Regions from separate parts of the Streptomyces sp. NBC_00385 genome, predicted to be linked through region 2. Evidence: riboswitches for the same ligand, from Rfam matches in the RefSeq annotation. Region 2 holds a riboswitch; the other holds the start of a gene.

Region 1 (7,333 bases), 1.5 Mb from region 2:
GGGGGCGGAGACCGCGGTCACCGCTTCGTCGTACTCGCCGTGGCTGATGCAGTAGCCGTCGGCGCGGACCTGCGCGTAGCAGGCGAGCAGGGCGTCCAGGTCCGTGATGGTGCGGTCGTTGAAGCGCGTCAGTCCGGTGGCGCCGAACATCTGCCGGATCTCGCGCTCGGGGTGGTACGCGAAGATCGTGTGCCCGGACGCTCCGGCGTGGCCGGGCATGACCGCGCCGATGATCGCGGTGTAGCGGACGGGCCCGGTGCCGTCGACGGCGGCTTCGCAGCGGTAGCTGCCGCCGTGCGGGACGTTGAGGACGATGCTCTCGCCGGTCTCGCGGAGCAGCCGGGCGAGTATCGGGCGGGAGATCGAGGACAGTACTCCGCTGTGCTCGCTGACCCGGGCCAGCCGGGACAGGGCGGGACCCGGGCGGTAGCGGCGGCTGTTGTCGTCGCAGAGCAGGAAGCCGCGCGCGCTCAGGGTGGTGAGCAGGCGCTGCACGACGGCCTTGTCCCAGCCGTGGTGGCGGGCCAGTTCGCTGACGCCCCATTCGGGGCGCTGCTCGGTGAACGTGAGCAGCACGAGCAGGGCCCGGTCCACGGTCTGCAGCACGGCGGGGGCCTGCTGTCCGGCCGGAGCCGGAGTGGTGGTGTCCGTGCCGTGCTCAGCCATGGGCCGGGCCTCCTTCGTCCACGTCATCGATCTTCCGGTGCGGAAATCGCAACGCCGTTGCGATTTCTGGCGAAAGGATGCGGGCACCCCCAGCGGGTGTCAAGGGTTTCCCGGAAATTCGCCCCCGGTGGGAACGGCCTGTTCAGAGGCGGTGGAGTGCGGGCGCCCGACGAGGGCGGGTCCGATGCCGGGTGAAGGCGGAGAACGCGGTCCGTTCCGGGTGCCGCACGGTGCGGCCGTTCCGCCCGGCCCTCCGGTGGGCGGGCCCACGTGACCTCCCCGCCCCCGTTCACTCGATTGGCCTAATCGGGCCGGCAGCCCCACAGCCGCATCGCACGGGGCCTGCACCGACGTGGGGCGGGTACGGCGGCCGGCGTCCGTCGGCCGGGCGGTTGCAGCGCCCATCCGGGTGAGGCGCGATGGAATCCGGACGCGCCTCCCCTGCTGGACCCACCCACAGGACGCGCCCGGGCGAGGAGGAATCGGTCATGGGAGCCGCTGACGGTTTCACGGATTCCGGAGAGCTCGACGGCCTGACGGTGTACGACACCGAGGGCGAGAAGATCGGCAACGTGGGGCGGGTGTATGTCGACGACAACACCGGCCGGCCGGACTGGATCACGGTGAAGACCGGCCTGTTCGGTATGAAGGAGAGTTTCGTGCCCCTCGCCGGAGCCCGTCGCGTGGGCTCCGACCTGCACATCTCGCATCCGAAGGACCGGGTGAAGGAAGCCCCCCGGGTGGACGCGGACGCCCATCTGTCCGTCTCCGAGGAGGAAGAGCTCTACCGGCACTACGGCCTGAGCCGGAATACCAAGGCCAACCTCGGTGACCGCGCCGGGGCCGCCGGCACCACGAGTGCCGACGCACCGACCACGACCGGCACGGGCACCATGGGCGCGGCCGGAGCCGGCGCGGCAGCCGGGGCCGGGGCCATGGGCGCCGCGGGCACGGGCCGCACGACCGACAGGACCACGTCGGCCGGCATGGCCGGTGCGGGCACCGGGACCGGCAGGCACCGCGACACCGAAACCTCGGGCACGTCCCGTCCGCTGGTCGGAGCCGGTGCGGGAGCGGAACGCTCCAGCGCCGACCTCAGCGGCAAGGAGGAACTGATCCGCTCCGAGGAACAGCTGCACATCGGCACCGAGGAGTACGAGAGCGGCAAGGCCCGTCTCCACAAGTACGTCGTCACCGAGAACGTCACCCGGACCGTGCCCGTCACGCACGAAGAGGTGCGCGTGGTCCGTGAACCGCTCCGTCCGGGCGACAAGGCGGCCGACCGGTCCGACATCACCGAGCAGGACGTGGAGGTCACCCTGCACGCCGAACGCGCCACGATGCGCAAGGAGACCGTGCCGGTCGAGCGGGTGCGGATGGAAACGAAGAAGGTGACCGAGCAGAAGGAAGTCTCCGCCGAGCTGCGCAAGGAGCAGATCGACTACGCGGACGGCACCAGCAAGAGCGGCAAGGACATGGGCGGCAAGGACACGGGCGGCGAGTTCGGCCAGGGCCGGCACCGCTGACCCCCGGCACACCGCGCCGGACGGCCGTACCGCACCGCGAGGGGCGGGCCCCGCACCGGGGTCCGCCCCTCGCGCTCCGCGGCGGGGGCAACCCCGCGGCGGAGCGCCTCAGACCGACGCGGACGCCGCGGGAACCTCGGGCCGCCCCGGACGAAAGCGCACCGAGGGCCGCCCCTGCGGTCCGTCCGGGGTCACGACGGCCCGTACCCGGTAGACGTCGGCGATGAGCTTCTCCGTGATCACTTCCGCCGGAGTGCCGCCCGCGACGGCCTTTCCCCCGTCCATCACCACGATCCGGTCGCAGAACATCGCGGCCAGATTGAGATCGTGCAGGGCGACGACAGCGGTGAGCGGCAACGCGGTGACCAGGGCCAGCAGTTCGAGCTGGTGCTGGATGTCCAGATGGTTGGTCGGTTCGTCCAGGAGCAGTTCGCGCGGCTGCTGGGCGAGCGCGCGGGCGATCTGGACGCGCTGGCGTTCACCGCCGGACAGCGTGTGCCAGGACTGGTCGCGGCGTTCCGCGAGACCGGTCCGCTCCAGAGCCTCGCGCACCGCCCTCTCGTCGGCCGCCGTCGGCGCCGACCAGGCACGGCGGTGCGGGATGCGGCCCAGGCGTACGACGTCCACGACGCTGAGCTCGACCTGGGTGACGGCGTGCTGGTCGACCACGGCAACGCGCCGGGCCACGGTGCGTCGGCCGACCGCGGTCAGCGGATCGCCGTCGAGGGTGACCAGGCCCGCGTCCGGGGCGAGGACCCCGGCCAGGATCCGCAGGAGGGTGGACTTCCCGGAGCCGTTCGGGCCGATCAGCCCGATGGTGGCGCCGGGCGGCGGTGCGAGCGAGACACCGTCCAGGATGAGGCGGCCGCCCGCCTCCCTGCTGACCCGGTCGGCCCGCAGGCCGCCGGGGACGGCCCGGGTCACGGGGTCCGCCGGGTGCGGTGGAGGACCAGCACGAAGGCGGGGACCCCGATCAGTGCGGTGACGACTCCCACCGGTACCTCCTGCGGATCGAGAACGGTCCGGGCGAGGGTGTCGACCCAGACCAGGAACACGGCCCCGGCGAGTGCGGTCACCGGCAGCAGTCTGCGGTGCCCGGAGCCGGTGAGCGCCCGGGCCGCGTGCGGCAGCACCAGCCCGACGAACCCGATGGCACCGGCGGAGCTCACGAGAGCGGCGGTCAGCAGTGCGGTCGTGCACAGCAGGACGATCCGGGTACGGCCGACGTGGACGCCGAGGGTGGCCGCCGCGTCCTGGCCGAAGGCGAAGGCGTCGAGCGTACGGGCGTGGCCGAGGCAGATCAGCAGGGTCACTGCGAGCACGGCGGAGCAGATCCACACATCGCTCCAGCCGACGCCGCCGAGCGAGCCCAGCAGCCAGAACAGCACGCCTCGGGTCTGTTCGGCGTCGGCGGCGGTCATCACGACGAAGGAGGTGAGCGCGGAGAAGAGCTGCATGGCCGCGACGCCGGACAGGACGACCCGGTCGGTGCTGCCGCCGAGGGTGTGGCTGAGCAGCATGACCAGGGCGAAGGAGCACAGGGCCCCGATGAACGCCCCGGCCGACAGGGAGACCGCTCCCCCGCCGACCCCGAGGACGACCACGACGACGGCGCCGGTCGAGGCTCCGGAGGAGACCCCGAGGACGAACGGGTCGGCGAGCGGGTTGCGCAGCAGCGACTGCATGACCGTGCCGCAGACCGCGAGCCCCGCGCCGCAGACGGCGGCGAGCAGGGTGCGCGGCATGCGCAGGTTCCAGATGATGCCGTCGCGGATCGGGCTGAGCCGCGACTCGCCCGCGCCGAGGTGGGAGGCGACCGCGGACCAGACGTCGGCGACGGAGATCCGGGCCGGGCCGATCGTGACGGCGACGGCGACGGACAGGGCGAGCAGCAGGAGCCCACCGGTCCACAGGAGGCCTTCGCGGATACCGCGGACGCGCCGGAGGCCGGGCCCGGTGCGCGCGGCCGTGTCCTCGCGCTGTACCGCGGCCTGTTCGGTGTCCGTCACCCCGCGAGCCCGAAGGTGCGCAGGGCTGCGGCCACGCGCTCCACGCCCTCGACGGTCCGGATGGTCGGGTTCATCGCCTGGCCGCTGAGCAGCACGTAGCGCTTGTGCCGGACGGCGTCCATGTTCTTCGTGACGGGGTTGGACTCCAGGAAGGCGATCTTCTTCGCGGCACTCTCGGCGGTCTGCGACTTGCGGGTCAGATCGCCGATGACCAGTACGTCCGGGTTGCGGTCGGCGACCGTCTCCCAGTTGATCTGCGGCCATTCCTCGTGAGTGTCGTCGAAGGCGTTCTTCGCGCCGAGTTCCCGGGTGATGATGCCGGGCGCACCGCAGCAGCCGGCCAGGTACGGGGCCTCGGAGTTGGCGAACCAGTACAGCAGCGAGGCCCCGGAGGCGTCGATGCCGCTCGTCGCCTTCCGTACCCGGGCGCGCAGCCCGGCGACGAGTTTCTCGCCGCGCTCGGGAACGCCGAACACCTGGGCCAGTTCGCGCACTTCGGCGTAGACGCTGTCCATGGTCAGGGCGCCGGTGCGGACTCCGTCGCCGTCCATGCTGTTGTCCTTGGCGGTGCAGTCGGCGGGCGAGACGTAGGTGGGGACGCCCAGCTTCTCGAACTGCTCGCGCGGTGCGACACCGCCCTTGGCGAGGGTCGATTCGAAGGAGGCGCTGACGAAGTCGGGCTCCCGGTCCAGGACCTTCTCCGACGAGGGGCGGTTGTCGGAGATCCTCGGGACGCCCGCGTTGGCCTTCTCCAGGCCCTTCAGCACCGGGTCGGTCCAGGTGGCCGTGGCGGCCAGCCGGTCGGCGAGACCGAGCGAGAGCAGGATCTCGGTCGATCCCTGGTCGACCGGTACGGCGCGCTTCGGCGCGGCGTCCACGGTGACGGTCCGTCCGCAGTTCCTCAGTGTGACCGGATAGCCGTCGGCCTTGCCGGACTTGGCTGCGGTGCTGTCCTTGCCGCCGCCGCAGGCCGTCAGCAGGATCAGGGCGGCGGTGAGCAGGGCGGCGGAGCGGGCGGGGCCGGCTATGGGCGGCACGGAGTACCTCGGCGTCTCTGGGCCCATGCGCGGGGCCCGTACGGAGTTCCGCGGCCCGGTGCCGGACCGCGGGTGCCAGCAGGTCTTCGGACTCGGGTTCATGCGGACGGGACGCCTTCCCGGGAAACCGTGGGTCTCCCAGTGGCCGTGGCCCCGCCCGTCCCCCTCACCGCTGCGCGTCAGTTCCGGATTCGCACCGGATTCCCTGACCCCTACGTGGAGTTCGACTGGCTCCGGGCACGCTACCACGAGCCTCCGCGCAGCTCAGCGGCGGTGCGGGGCGGTGCGGTGGCCGGGGCGGCGTGCCGCGCACCGCCCCGGCCACCCCACCGTTCCGGGGCGGCCCGGTACCGGTCACGCGTTGCGGTGAACCGATTCGTCACCGGGGGTGCGCGGACCGGTGGCTTCCGGGGCCGCGGCGATGTGCCAGGAGGCGCCCGGATCGTCGTAGGCGTCGGTGTAGCGGGCTCCGGTGATGGGCCAGTCGGCAAGCAGCTCACCGGGCAGCGCGAAGGACGCGGCCAGTTCCGGCAGATGGCCGCTGACCGCGGTGACGAGCTGTTCGGTGGCATCACTCAGTCCGTCTACCTGACCGGGGGTCAGGTGGCCGGCCGCGAGCAGGTCCCCGCTGTTGTGTGCGACCCAGCGCAGCGCGAACAGCCGGGCCAGTTCGTCCAGCCGCTCGCGGGCCTCGCCGCCGGGCAGCGCCGCGAGCGCGTTCTCGTACGCGTGGGCCGCCTGCCGGTACCCATGGGCCTCGACCCCCCGCAGCGCGGGCCCGGATGCCGCGTTCCAGCGCTCCAGCGGGCCACCGTCCGCCGCCCGCGCCATCCGTGCCGCCGCCCGGGCGAACCAGATGCGCTCCACCTCGTCCAGGAGGCGGCCGAGGAACCGGAGGTCGGCGAGGTCACCGCCCGTGGCGCCGGCGGCCGGTTCCTCCTGCGGGGCCCGTGACGCGTCGAGGAGGAGTCCGGCCGCCGCCCGGGAGTGAATGGCCAGGTTGTCACCCTCGGCGGTGATGGCGCCCTCGATCCCGGTGACGAGTTCGGTCATCCCGTTGTTCTCCAGCAGCCCCTGGGCGCCGCACCGCTCCCGGCATTCGACGATCACGGACCGGGCCTGCCAGGTGATCCACCCCTTGGCGATGTCGACCAGCCGCTCGTCCGCCTCCCGCTCCGCGGGCGGCCGGGCCGCCGCCTTCTCCCAACGGTCGAGTACGCGCCGGTGCAGCAGGCTCATCGCGAAGACGGTGGCCATGGCCTCGGCGAGCGGACCGTGGTGGCTGCGGTGGGCCACCACCGGCACCGGGGGCGCCGCGCGGCCCCCCGAGACGAAGCGATGGCCGCCGTAGCGGACGGCGACGGCCAGGGTGGTGCGGGCGGAGCCGACCGCGCTGGCGCTCATGCAGATCCGGCCGGTGGTGACCCGCCCGATCGAGGTGAGGAAGCGGCGCCTGCGTCCCTCGGTGCCGCTGCGGAACACCCCGTCGTCGCCGACCCGCCCCTGCGCGCCGCCGAGCAGTGCCCCGCGGTCCACGAAGACCTGGTCGAAGGAGGTCAGGCAGTGGTCGACCGGACTGCCCATCCGTGCGGGAAGCCGGCGCACCCGGATTCCGGGCAGGGCCCGGGACGCGTCCGTGAGCGGCACCAGCAGCAGGAAGACCCCCTGATCACGGCCGTCCACGATCAGGCGGGCAGCGACCAGACCCGACTTGGGGCCGCCGGCCGGACTGGTGTTGGGCATGAACTTCTGTGCGCCGGCGTGCGGGGTGTGCAGCACGAACCCGTCCCGTCCGCGGTCGTAGGTGGCGGTCGTCTCGATGGCGGCGGCGTCGTTGCCGTGCGCCACCTCCGTACAGAGGAAGGTGCCGATCCGTCGCAGCCCGAGGAAGTCCGACAGATCACGGGGGCGGTCGGCGTCGTGGTCCAGAAGGCTGCCCAGGAACAGGTTGTAGTGGATGCCCGCGACTGTGGCGAACGCCGGGTCCACCGGGGCGAGCCACTCGTGCAGTGCGGCCAGGGCGCGGGGGTCGGCGGCGGGCCGGGCGGCGCTGTCCAGTGCGCTGTTGAGCGTGCGCAGCCGCGCGTGGGCCAGG
Region 2 (7,333 bases):
GGCCCCACTCGGGCATCTTCTGCGGTTCGGCGAAGCCGTGCCCCGTCAGCAGGACGGTGTCGGAGAGGAAGCGGGCCAGTTCGACGAGGTTGCCCGGGCCGCCCTCCACCAGGTAGCGCAGCGCCTCGGCGACGACGCCCGCCGGCACGGACGACTCGGCCATCAGCTCGGCGTCCGGCACGGTCTCACCGCCGAGCAGGACGGTGGGGACGCCCGACGCCTTCAGCGCCGCGAGGCCCTCCTCCCAGGCGCGCTTGCCGCCCAGCAGGCGGACCACGGCGACGGAGCAGCCCTCGATCAGTGCGGGCAGTTCGTCCTGGACGTCGATACGGGTCGGGTTGCCGATCCTGTACGGCGCGCCCGAGGCGCGCGCGGCGAGGAGGTCGGTGTCGGCGGTCGACAACAGCAGCACGGTGCTCATGGGGGCGGTCAGTGGCGCGTTCATGCGCGTGCTCCAGGTGCTCCGGGGGCGATGAAGGGAAGTCCTGCCGGTGCGCCCGACTCGATGAGTCGCCACAGCGCATCGGTGTCCGCGTGTTCTTCGATCAGGTCGCCGAGGCGGTCGAGCTGTTCCTCCCGCAGTCCGGCGAAGCAGGTGTCGGGGGCGGGCACGAAACGGCGGCCGGCGGCCTTCGCGATCTCGGTCAGGAAGCGGCGCCGGAAGGTGTCGCTCTCCAGCGAGCCGTGCCAGTGGGTGCCCCACACGGCGCCGGCCCGGCAGCCGTCCAGACGCTGCCCGCCGCCGTCGGTGAGGAAGGGTTCGCCGCCGCGCACATCCGCGACGCCGTGGTGGATCTCGTACCCCTCGACCGGGGCGCCGAGGGCCTCCCCGGCCGGGCGGGCGAGGGTCTTCTCGCGGTCGAACCGGATGCGTACGGGCAGCAGTCCGAGCCCGTCGACCTGCCCGGCGCGCGACTCCACGTCGTCCTCGATGTGCTCGCCGAGGATCTGGTAGCCGCCGCAGATGCCGAGGACCGGGCGTCCTTCGGCGGCGCGCCGCAGCAGTGCGTCGGCGAGCCCGCGCTCACGCAGCCAGGCGAGCGCCTTCACCGTGCCGCGGGTGCCGGGCACGATGACGAGGTCGGCGTCGTGGAGTTCCTCGGCGCGGTCCACGAACCGCACGACGACGCCCGGTTCGGCGGCCAGCGCGTCCACGTCGGTGAAGTTGGACATCAGCGGCACGGCGCACACGGCGACGCGCAGGATGTCCTCGCCGTGCGGCGGTGCGACGACCGACTCGCGTACGGTGCCGCGCAGCGAGACCCGCAGACCGTCCTCCTCGTCGATGCCGAGGCCGTGGGCGAACGGCAGCACCCCGTACGTCGGCCGTCCCGTCAGATCGCGCAGCATGTCCAGGCCGGGCTCCAGCAGCGAGACGTCGCCGCGGAACTTGTTGACCAGGTAGCCGGCGATCAGCGCCTGGTCCTCGGCCGAGAGCAGCGCCGTCGTACCGAAGAACGAGGCGAAGACCCCGCCGCGGTCGATGTCGCCGACGACCACCACCGGGAAGCGCGCCGCCCGTGCGATGCCCATGTTCACGATGTCCGTGCGCCGCAGGTTGATCTCGGCCGGACTGCCCGCCCCTTCGCAGATCACCGCGTCATACGTGCCCCGAAGCTGCTCCAGACAGTCCACGACGGTGGACAGCAGCGACTCCTGCCGGCCGCCGTGGTAGCCGCGTGCGCTCATCTCGCCGACCGGACGGCCCATCAGGACGACCTGGCTTGAGCGGTCGCTGCCGGGCTTGAGCAGCACCGGGTTCATCAGCGCGGTCGGCTCCACCCGGGCGGCCTGGGCCTGCATGGCCTGGGCGCGGCCGATCTCGGCGCCTTCGCGGGTGACGAAGGAGTTGAGTGACATGTTCTGCGCCTTGAACGGCGCCACCTTCACGCCCCGGCGCACCAGCCAGCGGCAGATGCCCGCCGTGACGACGCTCTTGCCCGCGTCCGATGTGGTCCCGGCGACCAGCAGTCCGCCGCTCATGTCGGTCTCCGTTCTGAGAATCGGGGTGCCGTGCTGCGGGAACCCGCGGTGCGGGCCCCCGCGATCCTTCGTGCCGCGAACCCCGCGCCCAGCCGGGCCGCCACGCTCACGCCGAGGGCGAGCGCGCTCACCCGGCGCGACAGCCGTACGGCCCGCTCGATGTCGGCGGGCTCCACCGCGCGGCCGGTCTCCCCGTTGAGCACGGGACGGTGCTCGACCCGGCCGCCGTAGGTGAGTGTTCCGCCGAGCCGTACGCCGAGCGCGCCGGCGAACGAGGCTTCCACGGGGCCCGCGTTGGGGCTCGGGTGCTTGGCCGCGTCGGCCCGCCAGGCGTGCACCGCTTCCCGTGGCCGCCCCCCGGCGGTCACGGCGAGGAGGGCCGTCAGCCGGGCGCCCGGCCAGCCCGCGAGGTCGTCGAGGCGGGCCGAGGCCCAGCCGTAACGCCGGTAGCGGGGCGACTTGTGACCGACCATCGCGTCGAGCGTGTTGGCGGCCCGGAACCCGACGAGTCCGGGGACCCCGCCCAGCGCGCCCCACACCAGGGCGCCGACCACGGCGTCCGAGGTGTTCTCGGCGACGGACTCCACGACGGCGCGGGCGATCTGCGGACCGTCCAGGGACTGCGGGTCGCGGCCGCACAGATGTGGCAGCCGCTCCCGGGCCCGTTCGATGTCCCCGGAGGCGAGCGCGCCACCGATGGCCCGGGCCTCGCGCCCCAGCGACGTACCGCCGATGACGGACCAGGTGGCGGCGGCGGTCAGGACGACGGACGCGGCGGGGTGGCGGCGCAGGGCGCGGGAGGCCAGCGCGGCGCCCCCGGCGGCGCCTCCGGCGCAGAGCACGGTGTGCAGGGCGCCCCACCCGCGGTGGTCGCGCCACAGACGGCGTTCGACGCCTGCCGCGGCCCGCCCGAAGGCGGCGACCGGGTGCCCCCTGCGGGGATCACCGAGCAGCAGATCGCCGATCAGACCGGCCGTGGCGCCGTACGCGAAGATGCGATCGGCACGCACGGTTCAGCCGGCCGTTGCGCCTCGAAGGACCTCAGGACCTGTTCTGCGTTGCACAGGAAGGGACGCACGGCAGCCGGGCATGGCGATATGTCCTCACTCAGGGTCCGCGCCCTGGTTCGACGTGACGGCGACGAGAGTCTCCTGGCTTCCGGATCCGCAGTTCCCCCGGCCTTCCAGTCCGCTTGCGTGGACCGTGACTTCCAGTGGTGGGGGACTGCTCCCCGGTGACAGTGGCGGGACCGCGCCGGATTCGCACCGGCTTCCTCTGCTGTCGCCGTAATGGCTCCGGCAGTCCACCACGCTCTGCGAACGCCCGTCAACTTGCCGTTGACCTGCGACGGTGCAGTGTGCTGAGACGCACATCGGGCCGGACGCACCAGTGGTGCGTCCGGCCCGATGCGGGTGGGACCGGTGGGGCTCAGGCGGTGATCAGACGACGATCAGGTAGATGCCGTAGGCCACGGCCGCGGCGCACAGGCCGAAGCAGACGTACGCGCCGGCGCGGGCCAGCATGAGCGAACCGCCCGCCGGACCGCCCGCCGAGCCGCCCTGTGCGGCCGGTTCGGGCTGCTTGGAGAGGCCGACGACGCCGAGGGTGAAGAGGCCCACCAGCGCGACGGTGGCGACGAGGGAGACACCGAAGACGGTGCCGAGGGCTGCCCAGTCGATGTTCATGGGGATCTGTCCTTACCGGAGGCTCTTAGACCGTGGCGGGTCGGGCCGGGTCGGCGACCGGCCCGGCGGGGGCCGGGATGGTGGCCGTGAGGTCGTGGGGCTGAGCGGCCGCGGTGGGCGGCGGGCTGACGGCCGCGATGGCCGTGGTGACGACGCCCGCGGGCTCGGCGTCCGCACCGGCCGGGGCGACGTCGTCGTGGCCGACGGGCTTGCGCCGCGACAGCACCCAGATCGCACCGGAGCCGGCGATCAGGAGCGCCGCGACGACCACGACACCCCAGGTGCCCTGCTTGGTGAGCAACTCCGCGCCCGCGCCGACCAGACCGGCGGCCGGCAGGGTCAGGCCCCAGGCGACGAACATCCGGGTGGCGGTGGACCAGCGGACCACGCCGCCCTTGCGGCCGAGGCCCGCGCCCATGACGGCGCCGGAGCACGACTGGGTCGTGGAGAGGGAGAAACCGAGGTGGGACGAGGCCAGGATGACGGTGGCCGCGCTGGTCTGGGCGGCGAAGCCCTGCGGCGGCTTCAGTTCGGTCAGGCCGCTGCCCATGGTGCGGATGATGCGCCAGCCGCCCAGGTAGGTGCCGAGAGCGATGGCGAGGCCCGCGGAGACGATGACCCAGACCGGCGGGTTGGAGCCGGGGGAGAGGACGCCGCCGGTGACCAGGGCGAGCGTGATGATGCCCATGGTCTTCTGCGCGTCGTTGGTGCCGTGCGCGAGCGACACGAGACCGGCCGAGGCGATCTGGCCGGCGCGGTACCCCTTCGCGGTGGCCTTCTCCTGGGCGCCGCCCTTGACCTTCCCGCCGATGCGGTACGTCAGCTTGGTGGCCAGCAACGCGGCCAGACCGGCGACGACCGGTGCGGCGACCGCGGGGAGCAGCACCTTGGTGACGACGGTGCCGCCGTCGACCGACGACCAGCCCGCGGACATCACCGCGGCGCCGATCAGGCCGCCGAACAGTGCGTGGGAGGAACTGGACGGCAGGCCGACCAGCCAGGTCAGGAGATTCCACAGGATGGCGCCGACGAGCGCCGCGAAGATGACCTCGGTTCTGAGCCCGTCTTCGTTGATGATCCCGCCGGAGATCGTCTTGGCGACCTCCACCGACAGGAACGCGCCTACGAGGTTGAGAACGGCGGACATGGCCACCGCTGTCTTGGGTTTGAGTGCGCCGGTCGAGATGGTGGTGGCCATCGCGTTGGCGGTGTCGTGGAAACCGTTCGTGAAATCGAACACTAGAGCTGTCACGATCACAATCGCGAGCAGCAGCGTGATGTGTTCCATTTACCCAGGCAATCGTTCGACGTCAGTGGCACGTGGACCGTAGGCAACCTGAGTGAACGGAAGATGAACTGGGCAGGGCGTTGCGGTGACCCCAACCGGAGTGCCGCCGCCCTTTTCGTCCGACGGGTGACGGCGGGATTCCGGTACGGGCCGGTGTGGGCCCGGAATCCGGCGTCCGGGGAGGCTGTCGTGGGAGGGGTGGCACAGGGCCGCTCATCCGTTGAAAGGATCTTCGTGTGAGCGGTGAGTGGCGGGATTCGATCGAACAGGCCTGGGATGCGGTCGTCGCCACCGCCCGCCGGACGGCCTCCGAGGGACTGGTCGTGGGCACCTCGGGCAACGTCTCGGCACGGGTCGGCGGGACCGTACTCGTCACCCCGAGCGGAGTGCCGTACGACCGGCTCCGCCCCGAGGATCTGACCGGCGTCGATCCGGAGGGCAACCAGATCCTTGGAACCATGGCCCCCACCAGCGAACTCCCGCTCCATCTCGCGGTGTACCGGAACACCGACGCGGTCGCCGTGGTGCACACCCACGCGGTGCACGCCACAGCCGTCTCCGCACTGGTCGCCGAGGTGCCGTCGGTGCACTACGCCGCAGCGATGCTGGGCGGCCCCGTCCGGGTCGCCGCCTATGCCCGCTACGGCACGGACGAACTGGCCGAAAACATGCTCACGGCCCTGCGCGGCCGCACCGGCTGCCTGCTGGGCAACCACGGCACGGTCACCTACGGCGCCTCCCTCGACGAGGCGTACGACCGCACGGCCCAGCTGGAATGGCTGTGCCGCCTCTGGCTCACCGCGAGTTCGGTGCCCGGCCGGACCCCGGCCCTGCTCACGCCGGAGCAGCTGAGCGACGTCGGGGAAGCGCTGAAGGGGTACGGGCAGCCGCGCGGAAACCGGTAGGGGATCCGGCCGGCGCACCGGACGGCCCCCGTCCGCTGGCAGCGTGCGGCGACGCCCCCGACACTGAAGCCGTGCGCCCCGCTACAGCAACGGCAGCAGCCGTCACCACGATCCTCGGCGTCGGCGCGGCGGCGGTCGCCGCCGGCCGGTACGCCGGCGACGTCGCCCTCAAGGCACCGTCCGGACGCCCCCTCCCCGCCGACCGCCGGCTGACCGTGCATGCGACGGCGGCCGGGCAGGTCACCCTCACCCGGTCCTTCACCTCGCTCCGGCCGGGGACCTACGGGCTGGTGGGCGACGGCGTCCACGCCGTCGTGGGCCCGGTGATCGACCAGGCCCACCAGGCGGCCGACACCGTCGTGCGCCGGCTGGAGCGCGTGAACCACGGCACCCTGCGCCCCGGCGCCAAGGTCCGCATCACGCCGGAGCTCCACAGCGGCGACCCCGCCACCGCCCTCGGCCTCGAATTCCGCGAGGTCGAGATCCCCGGCGAACTCGGCGGCCTGCCCGCCTGGTTCGTACCGGGCCCCCGCGACACCTGGGTGATCACCGCACACGGCCTCGGCACCACCCGGGAACACCCGCTGAACGTGACGGCCTTCCTGCACGGGCAGCAGCTGCCCGTGCTCGACCTCGCCTACCGCGGCGACCCCGGAGCCCCCCGCTCCCCGGACGGGCTCGCCCATCTCGGCGAGTCCGAGTGGCGGGACCTGGACGCGGCCATCCGCTTCGCCGTGCGCTACGGCGCCGAGAAGGTCGTCCTGCACGGCTGGTCCACCGGCGCCTCGATGGCCCTGCACGCCTGCGTGAACTCCGCGCTGAGAGACCGGATCTGCGGGCTCGTCCTCGATTCGCCGGTGCTGGACTGGCAGGTCACGCTGCGCGCCCTGGCCGCCGCCCACGGCGTCCCCTCCGCCCTGCTGCCCCTCGCCGTTCGCGCCGCCCAGGGGAAGACCGGACTGCGCGGGGCCCGGCTCCTGGACACCTCGCTGCCCGCGACCCTGCACGTGCCGACGCTGATCTTCCACGGGCCCGACGACACCCTGGCCCCCTGGCGGCCGTCCCGGGAGCTCGCCGCCCGCCGCCCCGACCTGATCTCCCTGCACGCCGTGCCCCAGGCTCCGCATGCGGCGATGTGGAACGCCGGCCCGGCTCACTACGAAGAGACGCTGAGACGCTTCCTCACGCCCCTGATGTGAGCCGATGTGCCGCTTCGGCCGATTGGTCCCGGCCGGTGCGGGGCGGGCCCGACACCGGTGATCCGGGTTCCGTTTGGGCTTTCGGGCCGTCAGAGGCAAGACTGCTCCCCGTGACGTCCCGTACCCCGCGCGACTCCAGGCTGCGACTTGTCCGCCCGCGACCCCTCGCCACCGCTCGCAAGGCCGTGACCACCCGGCGCACCAGGCCGGCGCCCCGCCCGCCCGAGGGCACTCCGCCCCGGGCGGAACTGGCCCGTCAGGCCAGGACCGCTC

The links. Region 2 has a riboswitch for cobalamin ahead of OG959_RS30670 (cobalamin biosynthesis protein). Riboswitches for the same ligand answer to the same signal wherever they lie in the genome.
Region 1: it holds a riboswitch for cobalamin, as region 2 does, so the genes downstream of both, OG959_RS37085 (ABC transporter substrate-binding protein) here and OG959_RS30670 (cobalamin biosynthesis protein) in region 2, are expected to answer to the same signal.

Annotation. Positions count from the first base shown of each region.
Region 1 is NZ_CP107951.1:8,397,797-8,405,129, reverse strand. It holds gene OG959_RS37105 (IclR family transcriptional regulator) at 1-666, opposite strand, end outside; gene OG959_RS37100 (PRC and DUF2382 domain-containing protein) at 1,155-2,192, shown strand; gene OG959_RS37095 (ABC transporter ATP-binding protein) at 2,301-3,116, opposite strand; gene OG959_RS37090 (FecCD family ABC transporter permease) at 3,113-4,120, opposite strand; gene OG959_RS37085 (ABC transporter substrate-binding protein) at 4,198-5,238, opposite strand; cobalamin riboswitch at 5,299-5,485, opposite strand; gene OG959_RS37080 (acyl-CoA dehydrogenase family protein) at 5,593-7,333, opposite strand, start outside.
Region 2 is NZ_CP107951.1:6,883,827-6,891,159, forward strand. It holds gene cobN (cobaltochelatase subunit CobN) at 1-421, opposite strand, end outside; gene OG959_RS30665 (cobyric acid synthase) at 442-1,983, opposite strand; gene OG959_RS30670 (cobalamin biosynthesis protein) at 1,980-2,993, opposite strand; cobalamin riboswitch at 3,128-3,259, opposite strand; gene OG959_RS30675 (hypothetical protein) at 3,423-3,668, opposite strand; gene OG959_RS30680 (inorganic phosphate transporter) at 3,694-4,956, opposite strand; gene OG959_RS30685 (class II aldolase/adducin family protein) at 5,193-5,861, shown strand; gene OG959_RS30690 (alpha/beta hydrolase) at 5,933-7,060, shown strand; gene OG959_RS30695 (hypothetical protein) at 7,246-7,333, shown strand, end outside.